Regions from separate parts of the Streptomyces sp. NPDC006193 genome, predicted to be linked through region 2. Evidence: riboswitches for the same ligand, from Rfam matches in the RefSeq annotation. Region 2 holds a riboswitch; each other region holds the start of a gene.

Region 1 (4,091 bases), on a different contig from region 2:
GACGGTCAACCTCATCGGCAACGGCACGTACGCCCTGCTCACGCACCCCGACCAGCGCCGGCTGCTGCAGGAGTCGCTGGCGCGCGGGGAGCGGGACCTGCTGGAGACCGGCGTGGAGGAACTGCTGCGCTACGACGGCCCGGTGGAGCTGGCCACCTGGCGGTTCGCCACCGAGCCGCTCACCATCGGCGGGCAGGACATCGCGCCGGGGGACCCGGTGCTCGTGGTGCTCGCCGCGGCGGACCGGGACCCGGCGCGGTTCGCCGACCCGGACGTGCTCGACCTCGCCCGCCGCGACAACCAGCACCTCGGCTACGGCCACGGCATCCACTACTGCCTCGGCGCGCCGCTCGCCCGCCTGGAGGGCCAGACCGCGCTCGCCACCCTGCTCACCCGCCTGCCCGACCTGCGGCTCGCCGTGGATCCGGCGGAGCTGCGCTGGCGCGGCGGGCTGATCATGCGGGGCCTGCGCAGCCTCCCGGTGGAGTTCACGCCCACCGCATGAACACAACGCTCCGGAGCAACATGACACACGTTCAACTTTGTGATCTTCACGTGATCTGCGCGGCATGAACTTGTGACAAGTGATCGTCTGCCGATACGTTCACCCATCAGCGTGGCGGCGGGCTTCCACCGCCGCGCCGGTTCTGCTGTCGCTCGAAAGGCTTCTGCATGCTCTCCGGGAACGGTCGACACCGTCGCCCCCGCCAGGCTCCGGCGCTGCTCGTCGCGGCCGGAGTGACCGGCTCCGCCATCGCCATCCCGCTCCTCGGCGCGGCGAGCGCCAACGCGGCCGACGGCACCACGTGGGACAAGGTGGCCGAGTGCGAGAGCGGCGGCTCCTGGAGCGCGGACACCGGGAACGGGTACTTCGGCGGTCTGCAGATCTCGCAGGACGACTGGGCGAAGTACGGCGGCACCCAGTACGCGGCCAGCGCCGACCAGGCCAGCCGCTCCCAGCAGATCGCCGTCGCCGAGAAGATCCTCGCCGACAAGGGCACCACCCCCTGGGCCACCTGCGCCCTGCTGTCCGGACTGACCTCGGACTCGGGCTCGGTGCAGGTCGATCCGGGCGACGACGCCTCCGACGGCTCCCGTGACGGCGGCGCTTCGGCCGGCACGCCCGGACCGGCCGACCGCTCCGGCGCGCCCGGCGCCTCCAAGCCGTCCGACGTGCCGGACGCGTCGCCCTCCGCCGGCGCCGGCTCCTCCGCGGACGCCACGACCGCGCCGACCGCCGAGCCGGACAAGAGCGCGGACGCGCCCGCCCGCTCCGGCGAGACCGGTACCCCCGAAGCCGGCGCGTCGACCTCCCCGGACGCCGGCAGCGCGCGGCCGGGCGGCGACCCGGCCCCGGTGGTCCCGGACGCCGGCCGGGCGGCCGATCCCGAGCAGGCCGCCGGCTCCTGGAGCCTGGTGGACACCGGCGCTCTCGGCAGCGGCGGTCGCCACCGCGGCGCACATGCGGACGAAAGCGTGACAAACGGTCAGAAGGCGGCGTCGGCCGGCCGTCACGCCTCCCGGCTGCCGGACACCTACACCGTCCGTGCGGGTGACTCCCTCGGCTCCATCGCCGACGCGCTCGACGTCGACGGCGGATGGCGTGCGCTGTACGAGGCGAACAGGCAGGCCATCGGCGCCGACCCGAACAACATCACTGCCGGTCAGACCCTGCGGATCGGTGACTGAACAGGCCTTTAACGGGACAAGTTGACGCCCTGTTTCATGGGTGATGCCCGATTCGGCGAAAGTGTGGGATGAGTCTCAGAAGCCCTGATCGTCTTTGAAATTCCCCGGATCACGTGTCTACGGTCGTGATCGCTCGTCACCGCGAGCCCCGGCCGCCGCAACGCCGAATCCTGCCAGCGGCCGCCCGGGAACAGTCGTCGCGTCAAGCGCCGTAGGCAGGAGCGGGGGACCCAAGGTAGGCGCCGGGTCCAGCACTTGAGGCTGGAACCGGCTGGGGGTGAAGCCGCACCGCGCGCACAGCGGGGTGCGGCCGGGCAACTCGACCGGCCCGAACCCGACAGCTCACCTCGCAGGCGTCGGTGAGGGGATCGATCCATGCTGTTTTCCGTCAAGGGCAAGCACCGTCGTCCGTCCAGGGCCGTCCGCGCCGTCGCGCTCGCCGGTGTCGCCGGCGCCGCCGTCGCCGCGCCGCTGATGGCGGCCGGCAACGCCTCCGCCGCCACCGCCTCCGAGTGGGACGCCGTCGCCCAGTGCGAGTCCGGCGGCAACTGGTCCATCAACACCGGCAACGGCTACTACGGCGGTCTGCAGTTCTCCGCCTCCACCTGGGCCGCGTACGGCGGCACGCAGTACGCGGCCACCGCCGACAAGGCCACCAAGGCCCAGCAGATCGCCGTCGCCGAGAAGGTGCTCGCCGCGCAGGGCAAGGGCGCCTGGCCGGTCTGCGGCAAGGGCCTGTCGAGCGCCTCCTCCGACAGCTCCGCCCCGAGCACCTCCACCGACTCCGCCCCGAGCACCTCCACCGGCTCGTCTTCGAGCACCTCCACCGGCTCGGCCCCGGCCGGCGCCGCCGCCCGCTCGGCCGACCAGCAGGCCGCCTCCCGGTCCGCCGAGCGCCCGGCCGCCTCCGCGAGCGGCAGCGGGAGCAGGACCGTCACCACCCCGACCGGTGAGAAGGTCGAGAAGGGCGACGGCGAGTACAAGGTCGTCGCCGGCGACACCCTCAGCACCATCGCCGCCGAGCACCACGTGCAGGGCGGCTGGAAGAAGCTGTTCGAGCTGAACAAGGACATCGTCGAGGACGCCGACCTCATCTACCCGGGCCAGCAGCTGCACCTGAAGTGACAGCCGGCCCCGGCCCGGACCGCGGCGCCCCCTCCTCCCCGGCCCGCACGGCGGGGGCCGGGTGAGGGCCGCCCCCGTCCCCACGGGCGCCCCGCCCCGGTGCGTGCTCCCCCGTACGCACCGGGGCGGGGCTTTTTCACGAACCCGCCGCAGACCCTTTGTTTCGGGAACAAACAAAAGGTACCGTCGGCTTGTCCACGGGACGGTCGGTCAGTGGCCGACGCTCCCGGGACGGTTAGGCTCTAGGCGCAAGGCACAGCCGCAAGGCACGCCGCCCCGCACTTCCAGCGTCACATCCAAGAAGGAGATGCTCGTGCCGTCCATCGACGTCGTCGTAGCCCGGGAAATCCTGGACTCCCGAGGCAACCCCACGGTCGAGGTCGAGGTCGGCCTCGACGACGGCAGCACGGGTCGTGCCGCCGTCCCGTCCGGCGCCTCGACCGGCGCCTTCGAGGCCATCGAGCTCCGCGACGGCGACCCGAACCGCTACCAGGGCAAGGGCGTCGAGAAGGCCGTCCTCGCCGTCATCGAGCAGATCGGCCCGGAGCTGGTCGGCTACGACGCCACCGAGCAGCGCCTGATCGACCAGGCGATGTTCGACCTGGACGCCACCGACAACAAGGGCTCCCTCGGCGCCAACGCCATCCTCGGCGTCTCCCTCGCCGTCGCGCACGCCGCCTCCGAGGCCAGCGACCTGCCGCTCTTCCGCTACCTGGGCGGTCCGAACGCGCACCTGCTGCCGGTGCCGATGATGAACATCCTGAACGGCGGCTCGCACGCCGACTCCAACGTGGACATCCAGGAGTTCATGATCGCGCCGATCGGCGCGGAGTCCTTCTCCGAGGCCCTGCGCTGGGGCGCCGAGGTCTACCACACGCTGAAGAAGGTCCTGAAGAGCAAGGGCCTGTCCACCGGTCTCGGCGACGAGGGCGGCTTCGCCCCGAACCTCGGCTCCAACCGCGAGGCCCTCGACCTCATCCTCGAGGCGATCAAGGAGGCCGGCTACACCCCCGGCGAGCAGATCGCCCTCGCCCTCGACGTCGCCGCGTCCGAGTTCTACAAGGACGGCTCCTACGTCTTCGAGGGCAAGAACCGCACCGCCGCGGAGATGACCGAGTACTACGCCGAGCTGGTCGAGGCGTACCCGCTGGTCTCCATCGAGGACCCGCTGTTCGAGGACGACTGGGAGGGCTGGAAGACCATCACCGCCCAGCTCGGCGACAAGGTCCAGCTGGTCGGCGACGACCTGTTCGTGACCAACCCCGAGCGCCTCGCCC
Region 2 (4,091 bases):
GGAACTCTCCAGGGAGCTGTTCCCGGCGTCCTCGCGCATGTCCCGTCCGCGTCAGGGCACCGAGGAGACGGTCGCGAAGATCGACGCGGCGGCCGTGCGCGCCTTCTACGACCGCCATGTGCGCCCCGCCACCGCCACCGCCGTGGTCGTCGGCGACCTGACCGGCGTCGATCTGGACGCGCTGCTCGGCGACACCCTCGGCGCGTGGAGCGGCACCCCGGGCGAGGCCCGTCCGGTGCCGCCGGTGACCGCCGACGACACCGGGCGCGTGGTCGTCGTGGACCGGCCCGGAGCCGTCCAGACACAGCTGCTCATCGGCCGGATCGGCCCCGACCGGCACGACCGGGTGTGGCCCGCCCAGGTGCTCGGCACGTACTGCCTCGGCGGAACCCTCACCTCCCGCCTGGACCGCGTGCTGCGCGAGGAGAAGGGCTACACCTACGGCGTGCGCTCCTTCGCGCAGGTCCTGCGGTCCGCGCCCGACGGCACCGGCGCCGCGATGCTCGCCATCAGCGGCTCCGTGGACACGCCCAACACGGGCCCGGCGCTGGACGACCTGTGGAAGGTGCTGCGCACCCTCGCGGCGGACGGCCTGACGGACGCCGAGCGGGACGTCGCCGTGCAGAACCTCGTCGGTGTGGCGCCGCTGAAGTACGAGACCGCGGCGGCCGTCGCGAGCACCCTGGCCGACCAGGTCGAGCAGCACCTGCCCGACGACTTCCAGGCCACGCTCTACCAGCAGCTGGCCGCCACGGGCACGGTGGAGGCCACCGCGGCCGTCGTCAACGCCTTCCCGGTGGACCGCCTGGTGACGGTCCTCGTGGGCGACGCGGCGCAGATCAAGGCGCCGGTCGAGGCGCTCGGCATCGGCGAAGTCACCGTCGTCTCCGCGGAGTAGCCCGGCGACGGCACACGCGCGCGTGGGGCCCTGGCGACCTACGGGTCGTCAGGGCCCCTGCTGTTCCACTCGCCCGCCCAGATGCCCGGTTTGCGGCGGAGGTTGCCTGTCTGCCCTGTGGGATGCGCTACAAAATCCCGCGTGCGTTTGGGTATTGAACGCACGCCCCCGTACCTTCGTGCAGGCTGTTCGTCAGGCAGTGCGCCGCACCCGCGGCACCGGACAGCCATCGCCGAATCCCCGTACGGCGCGAGCCAGGGGAGCCGGGGACCCACCGTCCCCCGGGGTGAATCGGGCGCCCGCGCGCGAGCGCAGGGGGCCCGTAGGAGACCTTCCTGCTCCGAACCCGTCAGCTAACCCGGTAGGCGAGACGGAAGGAAAGGATCAGCCACCTTATGGCGTTCATGTGCGCCACGGGCAAGCACCGCAAGCCCGGCCGGGTCAAGCGCACCACCGCTCAGGCGGCCGGTGTCGCGGCCCTGACCACCACCGGCGTCATCGGAACGCTCGCCGCCTCCCCGGCGCTCGCCGCCGAGCCCTCGCCCGAGGAGACCGGCCTCACCCCGGTCCTCACCGCGAGCGACGACGTCGCCGAGCGCATCGACGAGCAGGCCGTCGCCCAGCAGCGGGCCGCCGAGCAGAAGGCGGCCGAGGAGGCCGCGGCCAAGGCGGCCGCCGAGGCAGCCGCGAAGCGCGCGCAGGAGGTGCGCGAGGCCAAGGCCCGTGCCGCCCGCGAGGCCGAGCGCAAGCTGCTGAACGCCTACGTCGCGCCGATCGCGCACTCGTACGTCTCCACGGCCTACCAGGCCGGCAGCTCCCTGTGGTCCTCCGGCTCGCACACCGGTGTCGACTTCCACGCGGCCAGCGGCACCCCCGTCCACGCGGTGGGCGCCGGCACGGTCGTCTCCGCCGGCTGGGGCGGCGCGTACGGCAACGAGGTCGTGATCCGGATGGCCGACGGCATGTACACCCAGTACGGCCACCTGTCGTCCATCGGCGTCACGGTCGGCCAGAAGGTCGTCCCCGGCCAGCAGATCGGCCTGTCCGGCGCCACGGGCAACGTCACCGGCCCGCACCTCCACTTCGAGGCCCGCACGACCCCCGAGTACGGCTCAGACGTGGACCCCGTCGCCTACCTCCGCCAGCACGGCGTGGATCTCTGACGCCCCTCGCGCGGAATCCGGAGCCCCGTCTCACCGAGCCGGGGCTTCTTCTTTCCGCGGTGCCCGCACCACCCGCTGCCCGGTTCCGGCGCACCCGGTGTGCACCGCCCCGCGGTACGGCGTCGTCGCAGGTGCCCACGAGCGCGGCAGCCGCCTTATTGAGGTCCCGGCCCGCCGCTACGGCGGCGCACGCGTCCCCGTCCGGGAGGCGCCGCGCACCCCGGAGGCGGAGGGTTTCCCGGTGACCCGCCGGCACGCCGGCGCGTGCGTGGCCGAGCGGCCGAGCAGGAGCCCGCGAGCTGCGCGTTCGGCGGGGCGGAGCGCATGCGGCGGAGCCGCGCCGCCCCGAGGGGCGAACGCGGCTCCGCCGCTGCGCGCGAGGGTGCTCAGACGGTCTCGGGCAGCTCCTCCAGGCCCTCGGAGACCAGCTTGGCCAGCCGGTCCAGGGCGGCGTCCGCGCCCTCGGCGTCGGAGGCCAGGACGATCTCCTCGCCGCCCTGGGCGCCCAGGCCGAGGACGGCCAGCATCGAGGCCGCGTTGACGGGGGCGCCCCCGGCCTTGGCGATCGTCACGGGGACGCCTGCGGCCGTGGCGGCCCGGACGAAGATGGAAGCGGGGCGGGCGTGGAGGCCCTCGGCCCAGCCGACGTTGACGCGGCGCTCAGCCATGGTGTTGCTGCCCTTCAGTGCTCAGGGTTGTCTAGACCAGTTTTCCATACCTGGAGCGCGCCCGGAAGCGGTCTTCCGCGCGCGCCGGTGCGCGGCCGGACCGCGGCCTCGGTCCGGCTGCTCGTCCTCCACAGACTGCCTCGCGCCGTCGTCCGACGCGAGCCGTACTCTGGGGCCCATGCAGAGCCCGGCGGACCGGCAGGACCGGCACGAGTACCCCGCCCACTGGGAAGCGGACGTGGTGCTGCGCGACGGCGGCACCGCGCGCATCCGGCCCATCACCGCCGATGACGCCGGCCGCCTGGTCAGCTTCTACGAGCAGGTCTCCGACGAGTCGAAGTACTACCGCTTCTTCGCGCCGTACCCCCGGCTGTCCGCCAAGGACGTGCACCGTTTCACCCACCACGACTTCGTGGACCGGGTGGGACTCGCGGCCACCGTGGGCGGCGAGTTCATCGCCACCGTACGCTACGACCGCATCGGCGCCGACGGCCTGCCCGCCTCCGCGCCGGCCGACGAGGCCGAGGTCGCCTTCCTGGTGCAGGACGCCCACCAGGGCCGCGGGGTCGCCTCCGCCCTGCTGGAGCACATCGCGGCCGTCGCGCGCGAGCGGGGCATCCGCCGCTTCGCCGCCGAGGTGCTGCCCGCCAACACCAAGATGATCAAGGTGTTCACGGACGCCGGCTACACCCAGAAGCGCAGCTTCGAGGACGGCGTCGTCCGCCTGGAACTCGACCTGGAGCCGACCGACCGCTCCCTCGCCGTGCAGCGCGCGCGGGAGCAGCGCGCGGAGGCGCGCTCGGTCCGGCGGCTCCTCGCGCCCGGCTCCGTCGCGGTCGTCGGGGTGGGCCGCGCCCCCGGCGGGGTGGGCCGCAGCGTCCTCGGCAACCTCCGCGCCGCCGGCTACGCCGGGCCGCTGCACGCCGTGAACAGCGCCTTCCCCGACGACCTCGAGGAGGTCGACGGGGTGCCCGCCCACCGCTCGGTGCGGGACATCGAGGGGCACGTGGACCTCGCCGTCGTCGCCGTACCGGCCGAGCACGTGCCCGCGGTGGTCGCCGAGTGCGGCGAGCACGGCGTCCAGGGGCTGGTCGTGCTGTCCGCCGGATACGCCGAGAGCGGGCCCGCGGGACGCGAACGGCAGCGCGCCCTCGTGCGGCAGGCCCGCGCGTACGGCATGCGGATCATCGGCCCCAACGCCTTCGGGATCATCAACACCGCCCCGGACGTCCGCCTGAACGCCTCCCTCGCCCCCGAACCGCCCCGCCCCGGCCGGATCGGGCTGTTCGCCCAGTCCGGCGCCATCGGCATCGCCCTGCTGTCCCGGCTGCACCGGCGCGGGGGAGGAGTGACCGGGGTCAC
Region 3 (4,091 bases), on a different contig from region 2:
TCTCGGTCGACCGCGCAGCCGGCGGCTTCGCGGTCGGGCTGGAGCCGGGCGAGCCGTTCACCGCGCGTGCGGTCGTCGTCGCCACCGGCCTGTCGGGGCTCGCGTACCTGCCCCGCGAGCTGGCCGCGGCGGCGCCCGGCGGGCCCGCCCCGGCCGGCCCCCTCTCGCACAGCTCCCAGCACCACGACCTCGGCCGGTTCGCCGGCAAGGAGCTGATCGTCGTCGGCGCCGGCCAGTCCGCGCTGGAGACGGCGGCGCTCGCGGCCGAGGCAGGCGCCCGCGTGCGCGTGGTCGCGCGCGGCCGCGGCCGGGTCGCCTTCGGCGCGCCGCCCTGGAAGCAGCCGAGGCTCCGCCCGGAGTCCCCCTTCGGCCGGGCCTGGACCCTGTGGGCGCTCAGCAACTACCCGCACCCGTACCGCTTCCTGCCCGCGACCGTCCGCCACCACCTGGTCCGCCGGGTCCTCGGCCCGCTCGGCGCCTGGTGGCTGCGCGAGCGCTTCGAGAGCAGCGTGCAGGTCCAGGACGTCGAGCGGATCGTCGGCGCCGAGGCCCGGGACGGCGGCCCCGTGCTCACCGTCCGCACCCACGCCGGCCGTACCGAGCGGCTCACCGCCGACCACGTCATCGCCGCCACCGGCTACCGCGTCGACCTCGCGGCGATGGGCTTCCTCGGCCACGGGCTGCGCACCCGGCTCGCGGTGAGCCGCGGCACGCCCCGACTCGGCCCCGGCTACGTCTCCTCGGTGCCCGGCCTGTACTTCACCGGACTGCCGGCGGCTGCCTCGTACGGCCCCGTGATGCGCTTCGTCTGCGGTACGGAGTTCGCCTCCCCGCGCCTGGCGGCACATCTGGCGGCCGCGCACGGGTGAGCCGGCGCGCGGGCCGCCCTGGGTGCGAAGCCACTGATCAGCGGGCTGCGGCGGCCGGCGGGTGCGGTGAGCGACGGATGAGTGGGCGGGCCCCGGCCTCCGTATTCTCTGATCATGGCACCCACCCCCGCATACGCCCTGATCGCCACCGACCTGGACGGGACGCTGCTGCGCGGCGACGACACCGTCTCCGACCGGTCGCTCGCCGCGCTCGCGCGGGCGGCGCGGGCCGGCGCCCGGCACCTGGTGGTCACCGGCCGCCCGGCCCCGCGGGTGCGGCCGCTGCTCGACCGCCTGGGCTGTACGGGGCTCGCGGTGTGCGGGCAGGGCGCGCAGGTCTACGACGCCGGGACCGGCCGGCTGCTGTGGTCGGTGCGGCTGGACCGGGAGCTCGCCGAGACGGCGCTCGGCAAGATCGAGGCGGAGGTGGGGGAGGTCTACGCGGCGGTCGACCAGGACGGCGTCGACGGCCTCACGCTCATCGAGCCCGGCTACCGGATGCCCCATCCGACGCTGCCCGCAGTGCGGGTCGGCCGGCGGGACGAGCTGTGGTGCCAGCCCATCAGCAAGGTGCTGCTGCGGCACGCCGTCCTGTCGGACGACGAGCTGGCGGCGGTGGCGCGTGCGGTGGTGGGCTCGCTGGCCACGGTCACCATGTCGGGGCCGGGGACGGTGGAGCTGCAGCCGAGCGGGGTGACCAAGGCGACGGGGCTGGCGCTGGCCGCCGAGCGGCTCGGGATCGGCGCCGGTCGGGTCCTCGCCTTCGGCGACATGCCCAATGACGTCCCGATGCTCGTCTGGGCCGGGCACGGCGTCGCCATGGCCGACGCGCACCCCGAACTCAAGGCGGTGGCCGACGAGATCACCCTGTCGAACGAGGACGACGGCGTCGCCGTCGTCCTCGAGAGGCTGTTCCCGGCCGGCTGACCGGCCCGTCGGCGGGGCCGGCCGGCCGGTCCGGGACCGCGGGGTGGCGCCGGCTGTCAGTAGGGGCCGAAGACGTTGTCGATCGAGCCGTAGCGCGCGGCCGCGTAGTTGCAGGCGGCGGTGATGTTCGCGACCGGGTCGAAGGGGTCGAACGAGGTGCCCGGCACGTGGTACGCGGCGAACGTCGGGTCGATGACCTGGAGCAGGCCCTTGGACGGGGTGCCCTTGGCGGCGTTGGAGTCCCAGAGGTTGATGGCCTTCGGGTTGCCGGAGGACTCCCGCATGACGTTGCGGTAGATGCCGTTGTAGGTGCCCGGAATGCCCCGCTCGGCCATGATCGCGAGGGACTCGCGGATCCAGCCGTCGAGGTTGTCCGGGTAGCCGGTGGTGGCGGCGGCCGTCGTGGTGGTGGCGGTGGCCGCGGAGGCGCCGGTCGCGCCGACGAGCGGCAGGACGAGGACGGCGGCTCCGGCGCCGGCGGTGACAACGGTGCGCATGAGGCGGCTGATGCGGTTGCGGCGGCGCTGGGCGGCAGCAGACATGGGGGCTTTCCTCTCCTACGCCTGCGAGGTGAGCTGTCGGGTTCGGGCGGGGAGGTGCCCGGCCGTGCCCCGGCGGAGGCACGGCTTCACCCCTAGCCGTTCCGGTCGGCACGGTGCCGTCCGGCCCGGCGGCTTACCTGGGTCCCCCGCTCCTGCCGTACGAGTGAGTCGGTCGATGGGTCACACGGGCGGCGGCAGGATTCGGCGTCCGCCCGACGGCCGGGAACGTATGCGAGAGCACATGTCGGGAACAAGTGCCGGAATCACACAACGCGCTATTTGACCTTGATCGACGCCGTATGGGGTGCTTGATCCTTTGCGGTCGCGCATCTCAACTCGCCGACAGGGCAAGGGGGCCGGGCGCTCTCCGTGCGCCGGGCGCGCCCCCGGGGCGCGTGACCCAATTCACGAAATGGCAAATGGCGCGAAACCGGACATGGGGGATTCAGGGGATTCCGGCGGGTGGCCGAAAAGAGAGGTGGCTAAAACGGTGAATATGCAGCGGAAGGATGGGATTGCTGTTTAGTGGGCGAATGTCCGTTATTACCATCCGATCACTGTGATGCCGGTCATGATCCGCTACGGCCCGGGCTGGACCGGTGGGCGCTATCGGTGATCGAAACAGGACCGGATACGCTGACTTGAGTGAGGGCAGCGACCTATCGACAAACCGTGTAATCGGCAGCAGACACCAGCAGACAGGAGACTCCTCGTGACCGTCGTCGGGCCGTTCGGGCTGAGCGTGCGGGACCAGGCTCTGGAAGCCGATGTCCAGGCCGGATTGACGGCTGTCGAGGAAGGCTTGCTCGAGGCCACCAAGAGCGAGGTCCCGTTCATCACGGAGGCCGCGCAGCATCTCGTACGGGCCGGCGGGAAGCGGTTCCGGCCGCTGCTCGTGATGCTCGCCGCACAGTTCGGCGACCCCTACGCGCCGGGCGTCGTGCCGTCGGCCGTGGTCGTGGAACTGACCCATCTGGCCACGCTGTACCACGACGACGTCATGGACGAGGCGACCGTGCGCCGCGGCGTGGAGAGCGCCAACACGCGCTGGGGCAACTCCGTCGCGGTCCTCACCGGCGACTTCCTCTTCGCCCGCGCCTCCCAGATCCTCGCCGACCTCGGCCCCGAGGCGGTCCGGGTGCAGGCCCTGGCGTTCGAACGGCTGGTCACCGGCCAGATCCTGGAGACGGCGGGCCCCTCGGACGGCCGCGACCCGGTCGAGCACTACCTGGACGTGCTCGGCGGCAAGACCGGCTCCCTGGTGGCGGTGTCCTGCCGGTTCGGCGCGATGATGTCCGGCGCCGACGAGACGGTCGTGGACGTCCTCACCCAGTACGGGGAGCGGCTCGGGGTCGCCTTCCAGCTCGCCGACGACGTCCTGGACATCGCCTCCGACTCCCACGAGTCCGGCAAGACCCCGGGCACCGACCTGCGCGAGGGCATCCCCACCCTGCCCGTGCTGCGGCTGCGCGAGCGGGCCGCCCGGCTGGGGCTGCCCGAGGACGTCGCGCTGTGCGAGCTGCTGGACTCCGACCTCAGCGACGACGCCCGGCACGCCGAGGCGCTGGCCGCGCTGCGCGCGCACCCCGCGCTGGAGCAGGCCCGCCGGGACACCGTGCGGTACGCGGAGGAGGCGCGGGCCGTGCTCGCGCCGCTGCCGGAGTGCGACGCCAAGGCGGCGCTGCTGCAGCTGTGCGACGCGGTCGTGCACCGCGCCGGCTGACCCGGCGGGCCGGCCGCACGGCCGGTCCCT
Region 4 (4,091 bases), on a different contig from region 2:
GGGTCGGCCGGCGGGCGCCGCAGTCGCGCCCTCGCGTACGGGCACGGGCGCCCGCGGGACCGGGGCCGGCGCGGTGCCGCAGCCACCCGACCCGGCGGCAGGGCCTAGAGCGCCGTCAGTTCGGCCAGTGGCAGCGTGTGCTGGGTCTGGAGGACCTTCGCGCGCAGGTAGCGGACGTTGTGGGCGGTGGTGAAGACGCCGGTCGGCACCCGGTCCCGCACGGTGACGCCCAGGGAGCGCAACTGGGCGGCCTTGTCGGGGTTGTTGGAGAGCAGGTCCAGTTCGGCGATGCCGAGGGCGGCGAGCATCTGCGCGGCGGCCGTGTAGTCCCGGGCGTCCTCGGGGAGGCCGAGGGCGGCGTTCGCCTCGTAGGTGTCGAGGCCCTGGTCCTGGAGGGCGTAGGCGTCGAGCTTGTTGTAGAGGCCGATGCCGCGGCCCTCCTGGCGGAGGTAGAGCAGGACGCCGCCGCGGCCGGCGATGCGCTCGGCCGCTTCGCGCAGCTGGGGGCCGCAGTCGCAGCGGGCGGAACCGAAGACGTCCCCGGTCAGGCACTCGGAGTGCAGGCGCACCAGGGGCGGGGTGCCGGGGGCCGGGTCGCCGAGGAGGACGGCGAGGTGCTCGCGGCCGTCGGCGAGGCCGTCGAAGGTGACGAGCTCCGCGTCGGCGCTGTAGCCGTCGCCGAAGCGCAGCGGCACCCGGACGCGGGCGCGCGGGGTGGCGGCGGGGATGTCGGGCATGCGGGTCTCCGGGTTCCGTTCCGTGGTCCACGTCCGTGGCCCACCCGTGCTTCAGGTTTGAAGCAGAGGGTGATCCGGGACCCTACCGCATGTTTGAATTTTGAAGCAATGGCCCCGGCCGGTTCACGTCCCGGAGCACGGGCCGGACCGCCGGCGCCACGGCACGTCCCCCGGCGCGGCCCCCGCCCCGCCGTCCCCGTCCTCGCCCTGGAGTCCCCGCGCGATCCCCGTGCAGATCTCCTCCAGCTGCCCCACCTGCTCCGGGGCCAGCCGGTCGAACAGCGAGGCGCGCACCGTCTCGACGTGCCCGGGCGCCGTGCGCTCCAGCACGGCCATCCCCTCGTCCGTCAGCGCCGCGAGCGAGCCGCGCCTGTCCTCGGGGCAGTCCTCCCGGCGCACCAGGCCGTCCCGCTCCAGCCGGGTCACCGCGTACGTCAGCCTGCTCCGGGTGATCTTCAGCGTCTCGGCGAGGTCGGTCATGCGCAGCCGCCGGCCGGGAGCCTCGGATAGGTTGGCCAGCACCGAGTAGAACAGGTGCGGCATGCCGCCGGCCTGCTGGAGCTGCCGGTCGACGGCGTCCTCCAGGAGCCGGGACGCGGCGAGGTAGGCGCGCCAGGCGCGCTGCTCCCCGGGGGAGAGCCAGCGGGTCGTCATACCGCCAGTGTAGTTTGTTTGAAACTTAAACGATACGCGAACGCGTACCGAGCCGCCTCAGGAAGAGAGGGCGCCGATGCCCCTGCCGTACGTCCTGCTGTCCGCCGCCGTCTCCCTCGACGGCCACCTGGACGACACCGGGCCCGAGCGGCTCCTGCTGTCCAGCCCGGCCGACTTCGACCGGGTCGACGACGTACGGGCCTCCGTCGACGCCATCCTGATCGGCGCCGGCACGATCCGCGCCGACAACCCGCGCCTGCTGGTCTACTCGGAGAAGCGGCGCGCGGCCCGGCTGGCGGCGGGCCGGCCGGAGTACCCGCTGAAGGTGACCGTCACGGCCTCCGGCGACCTCGACCCCGGCGCCCCCTTCTGGCACACCGGCGGCGAGAAGCTGGTCTACACGACCGACGGGGGCGCCGAACGGCTCTCCCGCCTCCTCGGCGGCGCCGCCGGCGTGGTGCCGCTCGGCCCGGCCCTCGACTGGCGGGCCCTGCTGGAGCACCTGCACGACGTGCGCGGCGTCGGGCGCCTGATGGTGGAGGGTGGCGGACAGGTGCACACCCAGCTCCTCCAGCAGGGCCTCGCCGACGAACTCCAGCTGGTCGTCGCGCCGTTGTTCGTCGGCGACCCGGCGGCCCCGCGCCTGTTCGGTCCCGGGACCTACCAGGGCGGACGCCTGCGCCTGGTCGGCACCCGCCGCATCGAGGACGTCGTCCTCCTGCGCTACGAGCCCACGGCCCCCGGCACCGGCACGGAGCCCGCCGCGGCCGACCGCCACTGGCTGCGCACGGCCTGCGAACTCGCCGCGCTCTGCCCGCCGTCGGACACCGCGTTCAGCGTCGGCGCGGTCGTGGTCGCGGCCGACGGCACGGAACTGGCCCGCGGCCACTCCCGCGAGGGCGGCGATGCCGTGGTCCACGCCGAGGAGGCGGCCCTGGCGAAGATCGACCCGGCCGACCCGCGTCTGCCCGGCGCCACGGTCTACAGCAGCCTCGAGCCCTGCACGCGCCGGGCCTCCCGCCCCGTCCCCTGCGCCGAGCTGATCCTGCGGGCCGGGGTGCGACGGGTGGTCACCGCCTGGCGCGAACCCGACACGTTCGTCACGGCGGCCGACGGCGCGGGCGTCCTGACCGCCGCGGGCGTCCGGGTCGCGGTGCTGGCGGAGCTGGAGCCCCTCGCCAAGGCGCCGAACCGGCACCTGCTCGGCTGATCCGGGCCCGACAGCACTCAGGGCCGGAATCCTGTGGATTCCGGCCCTGAGCCTTCAGTAGCGGGGACAGGATTTGAACCTGCGACCTCTGGGTTATGAGCCCAGCGAGCTACCGAGCTGCTCCACCCCGCGTCGTTGTGTGACCAGCATACGCCATGGGCGGGACCGGATGCACATCGGTTCCCGTACCCCCCGCGCTCGTCACGGAAGGTGACCGGATGAGCGCCGTGCGCAGAGCTTCTGAGTCATCATCAAAACCGTCGGTGACTCCTGAGTCCGGGTCAACTCGCCCGGTTCAGGGGCATCTCGGCGGGAAAGTCCCGAGGTTTGAACGCCAACGATCAAGCCGAACGGCTTGGAAAGTGACCGGTAGGTCTATTAACGTTCGATAACGCAGCGCGGTCGTCCCAGCCGTCATCAGAGGCGGCTCCGTGCGCACGCGCCGAATCCCGCAAGGGAACCGGGGAACCACCACCCTGGGGTGAATCACGCGGATGCCGTCGTGAACTCATGGAGTCCACGCCGGTATACGCGCGTAGGAGACCTTCCTGCTCCGAACCCGTCAGCTAACCCGGTAGGCGGAGGAAGGAAAGGAGCACGCCCGCGTGGCGTCCAACCGGCCTGCCCCGAAAGCCCCGTACGCTCCGGCGAATGCCGGGACCCAGACCTTCGGCTACGGCGCCTACCGCGCCGAGGAGGGCCCCTGGGAGGAGTGGAACCCGACCGAGGAGTCCGTCGCCCCGGTCCGCGGCCGGCACCGCGTCGTCAAGCAGCGCGGCGGGTTCGCCCGCAGCTCCACCGTCCTCGGCGTCGGCGTGATCGCCGCGGTCGGCGCGGGCGGCATGGCCAGCGCCGACACCGGCAGGCCGCCGGTCGCCCTCTCCCTGCCGGACCTGCCCTCCGTCGGCTCCCTCTTCGACGACGGCTCCGCCGACACCCCCGAGGTCGCCACCACCGCGCTCAGCAGCGTCGCCGTGGCCTCCGGCACCGACGAGCAGGGCGCCGACGCGGGCGAGGCCCTGCGCAGCCGGATCATGGCCCAGGCCGAGCAGCAGCAGGGGCAGGCCGACAGCAGGGCCACCGCCGCCGCGGTCGCCGCCGCCCAGAAGCGGACCGCCGACGCCGCCGCCCGCGCCGAGAAGGAGGCGGCCGCCCAGGCCGCCGAGGCGAAGGAGGAGGCGGAGGCCGCCGCCGAGAAGAAGGCCGAGCAGAAGCGGCTGGCCGAACTGGCCCGGCAGTACACGCTGCCGACCTCCTCGTACACGATCACCTCGACGTTCGGCCAGGCCGGCTCGATGTGGTCCTCCGGCTACCACACCGGCCTCGACTTCGCCGCGCCCACCGGCACCCTCATCAAGGCCGTCCACAGCGGCACGATCACCGAGGCGGGCTGGGCCGGCTCCTACGGCTACCGCACGATCCTCACCCTCGACGACGGCACCGAGCTGTGGTTCTGCCACCAGTCCTCGATCAGCGTCTCGGTCGGCCAG

The links. Region 2 has a riboswitch for cyclic di-AMP ahead of ABZ261_RS14965 (M23 family metallopeptidase). Riboswitches for the same ligand answer to the same signal wherever they lie in the genome.
Region 1: linked by a shared signal. The riboswitch ahead of ABZ261_RS12965 (transglycosylase family protein) and the one ahead of ABZ261_RS14965 (M23 family metallopeptidase) in region 2 are both predicted to bind cyclic di-AMP.
Region 3: linked by a shared signal. The riboswitch ahead of ABZ261_RS12295 (transglycosylase SLT domain-containing protein) and the one ahead of ABZ261_RS14965 (M23 family metallopeptidase) in region 2 are both predicted to bind cyclic di-AMP.
Region 4: linked by a shared signal. The riboswitch ahead of ABZ261_RS01810 (M23 family metallopeptidase) and the one ahead of ABZ261_RS14965 (M23 family metallopeptidase) in region 2 are both predicted to bind cyclic di-AMP.

The regions. Positions count from the first base shown of each region.
Region 1 is NZ_JBEXTB010000010.1:87,004-91,094, forward strand. Features, by position in the region: gene ABZ261_RS12955 (cytochrome P450) at 1-505, shown strand, start outside; gene ABZ261_RS12960 (transglycosylase family protein) at 673-1,689, shown strand; cyclic di-AMP (ydaO/yuaA leader) riboswitch at 1,887-2,060, shown strand; gene ABZ261_RS12965 (transglycosylase family protein) at 2,065-2,814, shown strand; gene eno (phosphopyruvate hydratase) at 3,128-4,091, shown strand, end outside.
Region 2 is NZ_JBEXTB010000013.1:42,950-47,040, reverse strand. Features, by position in the region: gene ABZ261_RS14970 (pitrilysin family protein) at 1-898, shown strand, start outside; cyclic di-AMP (ydaO/yuaA leader) riboswitch at 1,119-1,281, shown strand; gene ABZ261_RS14965 (M23 family metallopeptidase) at 1,294-2,061, shown strand; partial or broken gene ABZ261_RS14960 (GntR family transcriptional regulator) at 2,159-2,338, shown strand; gene ABZ261_RS14955 (HPr family phosphocarrier protein) at 2,448-2,729, opposite strand; gene ABZ261_RS14950 (GNAT family N-acetyltransferase) at 2,908-4,091, shown strand, end outside.
Region 3 is NZ_JBEXTB010000009.1:121,990-126,080, forward strand. Features, by position in the region: gene ABZ261_RS12285 (FAD-dependent oxidoreductase) at 1-869, shown strand, start outside; gene ABZ261_RS12290 (HAD family hydrolase) at 984-1,796, shown strand; gene ABZ261_RS12295 (transglycosylase SLT domain-containing protein) at 1,853-2,338, opposite strand; cyclic di-AMP (ydaO/yuaA leader) riboswitch at 2,344-2,523, opposite strand; gene ABZ261_RS12300 (polyprenyl synthetase family protein) at 3,051-4,061, shown strand.
Region 4 is NZ_JBEXTB010000002.1:21,036-25,126, reverse strand. Features, by position in the region: gene ribA (GTP cyclohydrolase II) at 105-737, opposite strand; gene ABZ261_RS01825 (MarR family transcriptional regulator) at 861-1,391, opposite strand; gene ABZ261_RS01820 (dihydrofolate reductase family protein) at 1,468-2,601, shown strand; tRNA gene ABZ261_RS01815 (tRNA-Met) at 2,660-2,733, opposite strand; cyclic di-AMP (ydaO/yuaA leader) riboswitch at 3,032-3,199, shown strand; gene ABZ261_RS01810 (M23 family metallopeptidase) at 3,207-4,091, shown strand, end outside.